Regions from separate parts of the Anaerospora sp. genome, predicted to be linked through region 2. Evidence: riboswitches for the same ligand, from Rfam matches in the RefSeq annotation. Region 2 holds a riboswitch; each other region holds the start of a gene.
What was found. Region 2 has a riboswitch for cobalamin ahead of cobT (nicotinate-nucleotide--dimethylbenzimidazole phosphoribosyltransferase). Riboswitches for the same ligand answer to the same signal wherever they lie in the genome.
Positions count from the first base shown of each region.

Region 1: it holds a riboswitch for cobalamin, as region 2 does, so the genes downstream of both, RTR76_RS15440 (methyltransferase dimerization domain-containing protein) here and cobT (nicotinate-nucleotide--dimethylbenzimidazole phosphoribosyltransferase) in region 2, are expected to answer to the same signal.
Region 3: it holds a riboswitch for cobalamin, as region 2 does, so the genes downstream of both, RTR76_RS20120 (TonB-dependent receptor domain-containing protein) here and cobT (nicotinate-nucleotide--dimethylbenzimidazole phosphoribosyltransferase) in region 2, are expected to answer to the same signal.

Region 1 covers NZ_DALZUO010000021.1:52,795-57,415, reverse strand. Annotated here, with positions in the region: gene RTR76_RS15450 (methyl-accepting chemotaxis protein) at 1-1,266, opposite strand, end outside; gene eutJ (ethanolamine utilization protein EutJ) at 1,433-2,248, opposite strand; gene RTR76_RS15440 (methyltransferase dimerization domain-containing protein) at 2,361-2,702, opposite strand; cobalamin riboswitch at 2,849-3,031, opposite strand; gene RTR76_RS15435 (AbrB family transcriptional regulator) at 3,117-4,196, opposite strand.
Region 2 covers NZ_DALZUO010000008.1:25,616-30,236, forward strand. Annotated here, with positions in the region: gene RTR76_RS08660 (extracellular solute-binding protein) at 1-462, opposite strand, end outside; gene cobT (nicotinate-nucleotide--dimethylbenzimidazole phosphoribosyltransferase) at 617-1,708, opposite strand; gene cobT (nicotinate-nucleotide--dimethylbenzimidazole phosphoribosyltransferase) at 1,738-2,796, opposite strand; cobalamin riboswitch at 2,895-3,091, opposite strand; gene RTR76_RS08675 (DUF6385 domain-containing protein) at 3,205-4,062, opposite strand; gene RTR76_RS08680 (DUF6385 domain-containing protein) at 4,136-4,621, opposite strand, start outside.
Region 3 covers NZ_DALZUO010000042.1:10,070-14,690, forward strand. Annotated here, with positions in the region: gene RTR76_RS20110 (PLP-dependent aminotransferase family protein) at 1-916, opposite strand, end outside; gene RTR76_RS20115 (DMT family transporter) at 1,040-1,972, shown strand; cobalamin riboswitch at 2,063-2,247, shown strand; gene RTR76_RS20120 (TonB-dependent receptor domain-containing protein) at 2,375-4,354, shown strand; gene RTR76_RS20125 (5'-nucleotidase) at 4,459-4,621, shown strand, end outside.

The sequences.
Region 1 (4,621 bases), on a different contig from region 2:
TATTTCACTTGAAATTCGTTTAACAATAGCCGTTGTCTTGCCTACCGCCTCAGTTTGTTTCTCGGTACCCGATGCCACTTCAAAAATTGAGGTAGCTACCTGCGTAGCTCCCTGAGCAGACTGCTCGGCACTTGTGGTTAATTGCTCCGAAGACGCCGCTACTTGTTCAGCTGCCTGATTGACCTGCCGCATTACATCGCGCAGATTACTTGTCATATCTTGAACTGCTTTCCCCAGTTGACCGATTTCATCCGCCGACTGATCAGTTATCTCAGCAGGCCGCAAATCTCCCTCAGCCACCTGTGTCACTCTCTGAACCATCCGGGACAGGCGAATAGCAATCTTATTGGCAAAGAAACGAGTAAGAAGAATGACAATAACGATTGTTACCGCCATAATTCCAAGCATTTTTAAACGATTGCTGTGCACATCGGCATATACTTCCGTCTCTGGTACCATAACGGTGGCAATCCAGTTACTGGAGGGAACAATTGCCGTAGCTCCAATCATTTCCACTCCAGCTGCACTTGTAAATGCCATCAGCTGCTTCTGTCCGCCCATCGTTGCCTTAATGATCGCGACTTCGCTTAAGTCCTTTTGCTCCGTTACAAAGGACTTGTCCTGATGAGCAATTGTTATAGCCTTACCGCCTGCATTTGTGACCACACTTGCAAATCCGGTCTCACCCACTTTTACCTGGGAGCGCATTTGTTCCAGAGCATCAAGCTTGATGGCCTGTGTTGCAATCCCCTTAAAATTACCGGCCCCATCCTTTATTGGCGCAGCAATAATAATGATTGGTTTACCTGTATCCTTAGAAATCATTACATCACTGATAAACGTTTTTCCCGTTTCTTTTACACTTTTGAAATGTGGTCTTTCCGCCACTGAAACCCCAATCATTTTTCCTGCATTAGACTCAGGCGCAAAATGAGTTAACCGTCCATCTTTATCTGAAATGTTAACTGCTTCATAAAAAGCTGAATTATTTTTTTCCATCGAATTGATAAGTGCATTTATTCCGGCCGTATCACCTGCAACTACCTGTGCATTGGTTGCAATAGTCTGCCCAATTGCAATTTTATCTTGCAGCATCGCTTCAACATTCTCAGCAAAATGATTGGCTTGATTCTGCAATTCACGGTTACTGCTTGTCTTTAAGCTTGTCTCCATCCCGGAAAGCATGACAAATCCGGTAATCCCCGTGGCTGCCAGTGTAAGTACTAAAATTAGTGTCACGAGTTTTGCAAAAACAGTTCTTCCCATTTCTGACCTCCTGCTATCAGCACATTTTTGTCAATGTTTTTTGTTTTTCGACATAATTTTCCAATCACCTCTTTTGTTTGTGAAATTCATAAAGATCAACCGAGTCTACATTTTACTGTTAATTCTAAAGCCAAAAGAGCCCTGCATATATATGCAGGGCTCTCTTTCAACCGAACATTGCAATCCCCAGCGGTGTCACTAATAGAGGATGAGGTGGTACATGTACCTTTCGCCCAAAGGCTTTGCCAAACTCATTTTCAAACCCCTGCAAGTAAGCGGTACCACCGACAACATAAACAGGATAGTCATTAAACTCATCCTGCCCCTCAAGCATCTCTTTTACTACTGTCGCCATTTTCTCAATAACCGGTAAAACAACCGGAACTATTTTACGTTGCTCGGCAGGATTCCGCTTTAGTATTTCAGCCTCTTCAAAAGAAATTTTATAGGCACCGGCCAATACAAGCGATATGTGTGTACCGCCAGTAGGCTCATCAGCAGTAAAAACTAACTCGCCGTTTCGCAAAACTGCAATTCCAGTCGTTCCTCCGCCAATATCCACGACAATTCCATGGGTAATATTAAGCGCTTTTGCTGCCGCAACAGGCTCATCTATTTGGCAAACTGGCTCTAAACCGGCTCCTGCAATTACATATCCGCAGGCCAAGGCGTTACGCCCTACCGTACCCGGTGGAATTGCAGTAGCCCCTTTATCAAGGCTGACCCCTAAACGCTCTTCTACTTCTGCCTTTAACTCCTCAACAATTGCTGTGGCACCCTGAAAATCAACAACAAGACCATCCTTGACAACAGAGGCCCACCGCATACTGCCAGCAACAGGATTCCCCTCTTGATCAGTCACAACCAAAACAATATCTGCAGTCCCCAAATCAACACCAACTTTAAATGGGCCTGGTAAATTGGCAACAGTTTTGTTTTCTATCAAGTCATACAGTTTGTAAATCTTTTCATAGCCTTCCATGACTAACTCCCCCTTGTCACACATTCAGAACTACCTGACAGTACTGCTTTTCCCTAAATCCTAATCAAAATCCTATACTGCTCATGATAAATATGTGCCAAGTTATTTTGTTTTATTGCCAACTATTTTCCTGGGGCAGGTCGCCTCTTTCCCAACAGCTTAAATATGCCCCCATATAAGTAGTGCTGTTCGGATTAAGAAACTGTTCCGTCTCGGGTGTATTGCGATAAGCTTCCCCGCTTTTTTCCAATAAACCGGCAAGAAGCAAAAACTCTAATTTTTTTCCCAGTTCGACTGCGTCCTGGCTCAATTCTTGAGCCAGTTTTTCCACACACGCAAATTCCGTCAAATACGAGAATAAATTCATTTTAATTGCCATGAAAAGAATCTGGGTCTCTTTATACACTTGAACCATCCGCAAAAGCCTCCGGGGACTATACGTCAAATTAGTCATGCTTTTTCCCTCCTAAGTTCAAAATAAAAAAGAGCCTCCACGACAGAGACTCTTATCAGATATATATGTACCATTAGCAGCATTACACAAAAGGCTGCTAAAAAACGATATACTCCAATAATCCCCTTCCCATCGCTCGTGGGTAAAACGGTGATTGTTAGACAGGCAGTTCTCCTGGCTCTGGCTCCTCGCTCCTCCGAACCTTCCCAAGACTATCGTCTCAGTGGCATATCTCGGGTTTGCTCCCCATTACAGTGGCGGGACCGCGCCGGCATTACACCGGACTTCCCTTTTAAGCCCTCGCGGGCACCTATCCCAATATGCAGTTTTTGACAGCTTATCTACCGAAATAGTAGCATACTAAAATTAGAACGGTCAATAGTAAAAAACTGCCTTATTTATCAAGCAAACAATTTACTCTCCGGAATTTGTAAGCTCAATGCAGCACCTTTTTCCGGCAGTCGACCGGCATAACCACCATTTAATGAGCGGTAAAGCTACCATTAATACAAACATAAGGCGAAAGATTTGAAATGCGACAACTGCAGATAAATCAGCATGCACCATCATCGCTGTCAGCCCCATTTCAGTCAATCCACCCGGAGCACTGCTAATAAATGCCGTTATAAAATCAATGGAACTATACTTTGCAAGAAGATAATCAATCCCCAATATTGCGCCAATTACCAGTACGATACTTAAGAAGCTTGCCACGAAAGCCTTTTTTTGCTCAACCAGACTCTCCACATTGATCGCCATCCCCATCCGGATTCCCACACAAATCTGGGCAACAGCTATGACTGCTGGCGGCAAAGCAGGTGCGTGAATACCGTTAAGTACCAATGCTGCTGTGACAACCACAGGAGCCAACAAGTAAGGATTGCTCATTTTTATACGCTTGCCGAGATAAACTGCTCCGCTCAGGCAGACAGCAAATAAAGCAAGCACAGGAACATTATTTATAGTGAAATGGGTCATTGTCTTGCTTACCGGATCGACTTGATCGGCAAGCCCATGGAGTACCAAAAAGGGAACAATGAAAACTACAGCCAACACCCTAAGAGTTTGCATCAAAGTCACTGCTGCCGGGTCAGTTCCCTCTATGTTTTCACAGACCATTGCCATCTGCGATAATCCCCCTGGCAAGCTACCTAACAGACTGGTTCCCAGCCCGATACCAGTAAAGCGATAAACAGCATAGCCGCCTGACAAACAAAGCCCCACACTGGTAAGCGTTAAAAATAGCATTAACGGCAGTTGATGCAATATTTGATAGCCAGTCTCAGGCGTAAACGGGCTTCCCATAATATAGCCCAGGACAACCATAGCGGTATTGCGAATAGTAATGGGCCACCGTACCCGCCTTTTTAATCCAGCCTGCAATACTACGACAGTGGCTAATGGTCCCAATGTCCATGGCAAGGGCATGTGCAGCAGATAAAAGAAACTGCCGCCAACACAGCTCCACAAAAATACAGTTAGATAATCTCTCACGCTATTTTTCATCCCCATCCCTATTCCATCTTTTCATTATATCACGTACCGGAAAACTGCTGTAAAAAACAAAATGACCAAAAAATGGGTTCTCCATTCTTTGGTCACTGCTTATTCTTGCTGTTTAGACTCACCTAATATTTAAACCGGTAGCTGCAATCGGGACACTCGCATTCATGTTCAAATTCCCAGCAGCATTGAGGACATACATGACAGTCTTCTTCACATTTGTGATGACATTTAGGGCATTTATGAGGAAACTCATGACAGCACTTCGGGCACTTATGAGAATGTTTTTCCTTACAATCCCAATCGGAATGTTTTTTCTCGCATTCCCATTCGGAATGATGTTTCTCACATTCACACTCAGAATGCTTTTTCTCGTTATCCCATGAGGAATGATCTTCCTCATAGTCCCACTTAGA
Region 2 (4,621 bases):
TACAATTGGCACTGCATATGTAGTACCATTTAAGGTTGTTGCTTCAACAGCAGATTTTTGGAAATCTGCCCAATCCCAGGCTGCAGGCGTTTTGTTTGCATCACTGAGGTACGGATTCAATGGCTCATACCATTTATTTTTGGAGAACAACCGGCCTTCTTGCAGAGGCCGTGTCATAAATACGTCGATGGTGGAAGAGCCGGAAGTCATTTCAACTGTCAGTTTTTGAGTCAGTTGGTCCTCAAAATAGCTTTCCATGTTTACTTTAATGCCGGTTTGTTTTTCGAATTCAGGAATTAGAGCCTTAATCGCTTCGGGGTAAGGATGGTTAGTTGCGACAAAACGAATTGTTTTGCCAGCAAATTTTTGTCCGTCCTGCTGTGCTTCCTGTTTTTTACCTCCACAGCCGGTAAATAGCAGGGTTAGCGACAGCAGCATAATAAATAATGGCCACCGTTTCATTTGGAAATCCCTCCTGTTGTCTTTGTTGGCAATTTTACTGCATGTCCCTCCACAAACGCAGAGAACATGCAATTTCAGAATATAATATTCTGTATTTTTTCCAACCTACCTGCTTAATGTGAAAATTAATTTCTAAAATCGTAATATTTTTTATTTAATCTTTCACATTCTTTGTTTGCTTCAGTGCACCGGGACCATCTTGCGCTACCTCAACTTCGGCCTCGCCAAATGTCTTCATGTCATTAATGACATGCAAAGCTGCATTAACCAGCGACATTCCCAAGGCGGCTCCTGTTCCTTCTCCCAGCCGCATATCCAAATGCAGGTGGGCAGCAACTCCAATCATATCCAGTGCAACTTTATGAGCAGGCTCAGTGGAAATATGTGATCCTATGAGATAGTCTTTGACATTTGGTGCAATTTTAACCGCAATAAGTGCTGCTGCCGTCGTAATCAATCCATCTACTATAACTGCGGCCCCGCCTGAAGCAGCGGCCAGGATAACGCCAACCAATCCGGCAATTTCCAACCCGCCAACTTTGCTCAAAACTGCAATGGGATCATTACTGTCAGGCTGATTAACGGCTAAAGCGGTTTCAATCACCTGAATTTTTTTGTTAAAAATTTCATTGGAAATTCCCGTACCTCGACCGCATAGCTCAGCAACAGGCAAACTGCTATAGCAGGCGATAATTGCTGTGGCGGCAGTAGTATTGGCGATTCCCATTTCTCCCAGTCCTAAAACGCGCGAACCTTTCGCAATTTCCTGGCGGGCTATCTTGATCCCCACTTCAATTGCCTTGCGTGCCTGTTCCAGAGTCATCGCCGGGCCAACGGCAATATTCCCTGTCCCCAAGGCGATCTTTTCATGATGCAGCTCAAGTACAGGCGGCAGCTCATTCGCCACACCGATATCAACTAGCGCAAGCTGGGCGCCAACATGCTCTGCAAATATTGTTACAGCAGCCCCACCGTCTATATAATTTTTTACCATCTGCACTGTTACCTGCTGCGGATAAGCACTTACCCCTTCTACTGCTACTCCGTGATCAGCCGCCATCAAAATGATACTCTTCTTGATATTTTGCGGCCGGGGAAGACCGGTAATGCCTGCCATTTGAAGAGCCAAGTGTTCAAAAGAATGTAAACTATTTAAAGGTTTTGTTAAGTTATCCAGCCTCAGCTGGCACTTTTCCATGGCTATTCGATCTAACGGCTGTATTAAAGAGATGCTTTCTTCAATCATCTTCTATCCTCCTGCGAATATTTCCCACCCTATAATTGTCTGGAGACCCCTGCATTTTCAAAAGTCTTCATATTATTGACCATTTTGACTGAAATCGTCAGCATATCCACTACTACCGAGGCCCCAATTGCCTCTCCCAAGCGGACACCCATGTCCACACACGCCTCAAGATTCAAAAAGCGCAATGCCAGAATATGAGCAGGCTCACCGGATAAATGAGAGGCAAACATATAATCTTTACAGATAGGATGAATCGCATTGGCGATCAGTGCAGCGGCAGTAGTATTCAACCCATCAATAATAACTGCACATTTATTAGCCGCTGCGCCCAGCACAACTCCAGCTAATGCGCCAATTTCAAAGCCGCCTACTTTAGCCAGTACATCAATACCATCCTGCCTGTCTGGCTTATTAACTTCTAATCCACGGCGCACAGCATTGATTTTTACGATCATTCGTTGATCGGATATTCCTGTTCCCCGCCCGGTAACTTGCTCCGGAGTGAATCCAGTGAAAGCAGATACGATAGCGGCGCTGGCAGTCGTATTGCCGATTCCCATTTCGCCTAAGCTGAAACTATTGTACCCCAGCTTTACCCGGTCATTAACAATTTCAATTCCTGTTTCAATCGCCTGTATCGCCTGCTCACGTGTCATGGCCGGCCCTTGTGTAAAATCCTCGGTCCCATATGCTATTTTACGCTGCAAAAGGCCGGGAACATGGGATAAGTCACCCGCGACTCCCATATCTGCAACCACCATATCAGCACCGCAATAATTAGCAAATGCATTGGCACTGGCCCCTTTGGCGACAAGATAGTTCGCAGTCATCCCCAGTGTTGTCTCTATCGGATAGGCACTAATGCCCTGTCTGGCAACGCCATGATCGGCACAAGTAATTACCATACAAGTACGTGGCAGTTCGGGGTGCACCTGTCCGACAATACCTGCATATTGTTTAACCATGCTTTCCAAGCGTCCAAGGCTGCCTTGCGGTTTAATCAGGCTGTCCAGACGGCTTTGCACCTTCTCCATCGTCACTGCATCAGGCAGCACAATTTTCTGTAGCGTTTCTTGCAATAAACTCATAACTGACCTCCATTATCCTGAATTACTGAATTTGCAAATTTGGGAAAAAATAAAAGGCCTCTTTGGTAACTCCAAAAAAGCCTTCTTTTCCATGAAGGATGTTAGCACGGTATCAAGGCAGGTCTCCTGGCTCCCGAATCATCGACGATTTGCGCCTTCCCCTTTTACGAGTGGCATTGCAAGATCTCACCGGTACAGTGGTGGGCCCGCGCCTATGCAAGATGTTGTTATCCCGCTCAGACTTCCCTATTCTCCCCCAACAAACGTTGGCGGCACCTCAACCGCTTTTATCCAATTGATGTCATTATAGCAGGACATATTCCTGCCGTCAACGCACATCTGCTTGTCCTGCCATCTTATCCGATGCAGCAACTCCTTTACGAAAATCGGCTATGTACGAACAGTAGGCTATGCTAAATAACCTCGCACACATATAGCAAGACTAGCGCTCTGGCCTGATTCATCAGACTGGAAAACTAGACGGGCATATTTAGCTATGCTATTAGGAATAAGCGGCTTTGTTTCTCCTGGCCTTATGGAGTTCAGTTCGCCTTCGGTAATCCAGTTTATCCCGTCAGGACTGATTTGCAGTGCGATTAAGGCACCGCTTTTCCCTGTATTAATAACAAAGTAAGTGTACATGTATTGCAATACATTCAAAGTACACGCTGTTTGGACCACACTACCTGTGCTCACCCTGCAATCGAACTCAAGTGTGGGATTGCAATTCTGAGCAGGACTGTAGTCAATAAATGATATATGTAAAGCTGGCCAGCAAAGGGAATTACAGCAATTTCTGCTGCAAAATCCGCTAATGCCAGATTGCTTGCTATAACTGTTGTCAGCTGGTTTCAAAAGAATTCCTAAGTTTGCTGCTGTACCACTATGCCATTCTTGAACTAACGGAGTAATGTCAAAATCAATAAATTTATTATTGCCTTGAATAACTGACAGGCAAACAGGAACAGGATCAATGATAAGGTCCTGTAAGCGAACCCTATTTTCCTTCCACGGAGAAAGTATCCGATGGACAGCAATCGCTTTCTTCCGATTAGGAAAAAGATTTTCATATAAATAAAGTGTAAGCGTCCCATTGACGATTGCCTGCATCAAAGGCAGCGAAGCAGTATCAAAAGCAAGTAATGATTGAAAAACTTCCCTTTCCTTGCCAACAAGCAATGTATACTTGTCACAAAGCTGCCGCCCCTGTTTGCTGGTGGTTGCTGTAGCGGCGCGAATAGGCGGCTTAACCGTCTTCACCCCCATCCAACGATTCCCTCCTTACTTATGTATTTTGTCTCCAACAAAAGGTTGGAGACAAAATGCCTTACAGATTCTATTATGAGGTTTGACCCTGGAAGAATATCGTGAGATCAACTGAACTAGCTGCATTGACAGCAGAATAATATACCCGGGCATATTTTAAGAATACTGATGCTACTAGACAATCTGCACTTCCCGGGCTCAAAGTAACCACAGAGCTGTTATCGAACCAGTTTATCGCATCTGGACTTACCTGCAGCTTAGCCGCAGCCTGAGCATTAGGTTCTGATGTTGACTGATTAACCAAACCAAACGAATACTGGGCTACACCAAGTACGACATATGGATTAGATGGTGAGCCGGCTATATCCACAATACCAGTCTTCGCTTCGGTTACATCAGTTGTAGCCAATGCAGAAACTACAGACAGACCTGCACTGGTAATCAGCAAGCCACCAGTAGGCGGTGTTACACTTAATCCTGCTGCAGGAGCAGTTACAACCAGACCGTTTGCAGGTCCTGTTACACTCAAGCCCGATGCAGGCGCGGTAACGATCAGTCC
Region 3 (4,621 bases), on a different contig from region 2:
TACCCACGTAAATGACCCGCTGGGGATCTAACGAATACAACGGTGTGATAGGAGAACCGGTATAGCGGAATTCACTGTCATAGTCATCTTCGATCAGATACAGGCCTTGCTCACGGGCATACGTAATCAGCGCAGTACGCCGCCCTGCCGGTAATATACTGCCAAGCGGGAACTGATGAGAGGGAGTTACATACACTGCGCAGGCTTGTGCCTCTTTGGGGAGAAATGCAGTGTTAAGTCCCTGCTCGTCGACAGGCACCGGTCTGATCTGGAAGTTATTTTGTTGCAATACGCGCAGCATTCCCAAGTGACAGGGATCTTCAACAAGTATTTCCGGCTTTTTTTGTGTTGCCAGCAGCCCGGCCAGTATATGCAGCGCATGGGTTGCCCCGGCAGTAATAAAAAGATCCTGTGGATCAACAGTCATTCCTTTGCTGCGTAGCAGCCAGGCAGCAATTTGTTCCCGCAACACAGTGAGGCCCTCCGGCCCTGTATAGCTCCATTGCCCGGGCGGCAGATTTTCTGAGGCTTGATGAACCTGCTGCAGCCAGCGGTAACGGGGAAACTGCCGCAAATCAGGCAACCCTGTCCTAAAATCAGCCAGATAATGAACTGAGTCGGGAACGGTATCGGCTGATCGCTTAGGACTCGACAGCTGAATTGTTTCAAGGGCAAGATTATCTGCTACTCGCGCGGGTGAGCCCTGACGACTGACAATATAACCTTCTGCCGCCAGCATTTCATACGCCTCATAGACCGTATTGCGCGATACGGTCAGTTCTTTCGCTAGCTCACGGGTTGAGGGAAGTTTGTCACCGCTTTGCAGCCTGCCCTGAAGCATTTGTTCCTGCAGTGACTGATAGAGCTGGCGCGCTAATGTAATTTCACTGTTCCGTGCTAGTGTAATTCCCCACATAATTCCTCCAACTGGTTCTGTTATATATAGGTGTAACTGGCTCTGTAACCAGGCCAGTTTGTTTGTTACTATTATAGCACGACTACACTATTTTGGTATTGCTGCGGCAAGATGGAGGAAGACATGAGTTCAACTCATATGGGAATGCTGTACTTGGCAGGGGCATTTAGTCTGGCCGGTACTTCGGTTATTGCCGGGAGCCTGTTGTCCGGCATACTGGGAGTTTTTACGATTTCTGCTATTAGTTTGTTATTTTCTTTAGCGGGCCTGCTGCCATTTTGTGCTGCCAATCTGCGGGCAGCGCTGCCTTTATTGTCCTGGCGCACTTGGCTGGAGTTGTTTTTTCAGGCTCTATTTGGTATTTTTCTCTTTCGCCTGTTTTTATTGCAGGCACTTTTGCTAACTAGTGCCGGTGAAGCTGGGATATTGACGGGGGTTACTCCGGCAGTGACTGCAGTGCTGGCCCGGCTGCTTTTGAAAGAGCCGCTCGATAGGGGGCAGATAGCAGGGATTGTGAGTACTGTTAGCGGCATTGCTGTGCTTCAGGGTTTATTATCTACTGGTACGCAATTTACGCAGCAGCATTTTACCGGGAATATGCTTGTGCTCTGTGCTGCCTTGAGCGAGTCGCTATTTAATGTGCTTTCCCGTTTGGCAAGCGTTAAAGCAGCAGAGCGAGCTCTTAGTCCGATTGCACAGAGCGCGCTGGTGAGTGCTATTGCATTGCTGCTTTGTCTGATACCGGCACTGAATGAGCAAGCTGATATGAGACTCAGCGAGCTAAACATAAGCAGCTGGGCAGCCTTACTCTGGTATGGACTGTTTGTTACCGCCCTGGCTTTTATTTTCTGGTACGAAGGCATTAAGCGCTGCAAGGCCTCGGTTGCTGCCGCTTTCACCGGCCTGATGCCTGTTACTTCGCTGCTCTTAGCTGTGCTTTTCTTAGGTGAAGAGGCAAATGTTCAGCAGTGGGCGGGAGGCCTGCTGGTGCTGGCAGGTATGGTACTGACTGGTAGAAACAAAGAGAAAAACTTCACAATTAATAAGGAAAATTAGAAATAACTCGCTTTTTTTTATTTGACAAATGCTGACAAGTAATGCTATTCTCAATGAAGTGATAATTTAGCTTAAGATAAAGTTTACAATTGAAAATCGTTTCAATCAGGTGCCCGAAAGGGCTTAATAGGGAAGTCCGGTGTAAAACCGGCGCGGTCCCGCCACTGTAATGGGGAGTAACTTCGCAACAATGCCACTGGAGCGTTCTGCTTTGGGAAGGCGCGAAGAAACAATGAACCAGAGCCAGGAGAACTGCCTGCTTGACAATCACCGTTGTACCCACGAGCGATGGGGAGGGGATTTGACAAGCACTATTTAGCTTGCAGTCTTTGCCCTTCCTGATATTCAGGAAGGGCTTTTCGCTTTTAAATATTGTTTCATTTTAAAGGAGAGATTGTGAGAATGAAGGTTGGTAAACACAAGAGATGTACGAGGCTGGCGGCGCTTGTTTTGGCTGCTATGGCCATGACTTCCACTGCCTGGGCCGGTGTTGAGGAAGTAACGGAATATACTATGGATACCATAGTGGTTACTGCCCAGCGGTATGAGAAGAAGGATATTGATATTGCAGCGGCAACTGATGTGTATACAAATGCGCAGCTGCAAAATACCGGGGCCAGAAACCTGCAGGAGGCACTGTCAAAAGTGACTGGCCTATTATATGAAGCAAAAGGCCCTGGCGGAGCTTCACTGGGGGCTATGACCAGCAAAGTAAGCATCCGGGGTGTGCAAAACGGAACCCTGATACTAATTAACGGTACACCCTTAAACTTACGAACTCTTTACAATTTAGAAGATATTCCCCTGGAAAACATTGAACGGATTGAAATTGTCAAAGGCGGCGGCAGTGTTCTATACGGCAGTGAGGCCACGGGCGGCGTTATCAATATTATTATGAAAAAGGAAATGGTGAATACTGTTACTGTTGGCGGCGGCAATTTCGGACAGCAGAATTATGGTTTCACGGTGCAAGCAGATAAACTGGGAGTTAGTTATACCTATGATAAATGGGGAGATACCGGCAAGGTGTCTTCAACATTAACAGAAGCCTCTACTCCCACGACTAAAGAAATGTATAACGTATTTAACGGTTCCGAAAAAAATAACGTTACTCTCAGCTATAAGTTCAGCGACAGTGTGGACTTTTTATATGGACATAACGAATCGATTAGCCGATTTACATATGCATTTGGTAAAAATTATGCTGCAGCTCTTGTTGATCAGACTCGTTACAACAGAAAATATGACAATACGAAGGATTTTGTGCAGCTGAATATCAAAGCCGGTGATGTAAAAGGTAATGTTTACTACAACTCTAATAGCCTGCATACTACAGGAATAGACTACCGTGATAAAAATGGCGGAGTAACTGGTTATCCTCAAGCAAAGAATGATGAAGAGAAAAATCAAACCTACGGTTTTGATTTGCAAAAAGTAGGGAAGGTGAAAGCGGCTACCTGGCTTTTGGGCACTACTTATCAAAATGAGCAATTCATTGAAGCCGTAAATTCAACTCCAACACGTGACCGCAATAACTATTCGATTTACGGTCAGTGGGAAGATCCGCTGAATGACGCTGACACAATTACGCTGAGTGGGCGGAGAAGCTGGACTACCGGTGCTGATGAAGATAAAAATTACAACAATTTTAGTGCTCAGGGGCAATTGGTCCATAAATTGAAAGAAAATGAAAGTCTCTATGCCAGTGTTGGCCAGTCTTATGTAATGCCGACTTTTAAGCAAATGTATTCCACAGGCAGTGGCATGGTAGTTGGCGATCCAAATCTCAAGCCTCAGAACGGCATGCATTATGAACTGGGCTGGAAAAAGAATCATGAGAACCATAAGTGGCGAGTAGCTTTATTTAATTATCGGATTGAAGATAATATATCTTTTGCCAAGTTTGATGATAATGGCGAGACTAAATATAATGCCGTTAATGAGGATTTAAAAAATACCGGGATTGAGGTAAGCGCCGACATTATGGGCAAGAATGGCTGGTCCTATCAGTACGGTGTGACATATAGCAATCCTATGGGTAAATCAAAATCGGAAAAAGCTGTTGCTAAGCAATATTGGGACAGATATTTTGGACGTTTACAGCTTAATGGCGGGGCGACATATCAAAAAGATAAATGGGCAACGAGTTTATCAGCCACGTATTTGACAGAACGAGTGCTGACACCAAGCAATGCCCATTCCTATGATACTAAGCCATCCTTGCTGACTACTTTGAATGTGAAGTATGCTGTCGACAAAACGAGTGAAATCAATTTAAGCATCGATAATATTCTGGATCGCCAGGATAACATCACTCATGCCAGCTCGGCCTATTACTCAACGCCAATCAACTACATGCTCAGCTATAAATACAAATTCTAAAGTCCATATTTTGCCAAATCCTGCAAATTAATACTAGTTTGCAGGATTTTTTTTATTTGCTGGGAATGTAGGAGATAGACATTAGTTTTTGGGAGGGTACCTGTATGCCGGTTACTTTGGATGGGAAGCTGGTTGTTGCTATATCTTCACGGGCTCTTTTTGATTTGGATGAAAGCAATGCGATTTTTGAAGAACAGGGCGAAGCAGTGTACCGGAAATATCAGATTGAACATGAAAACGAAATGCTGAAGCAGGGTATTGCTTTTC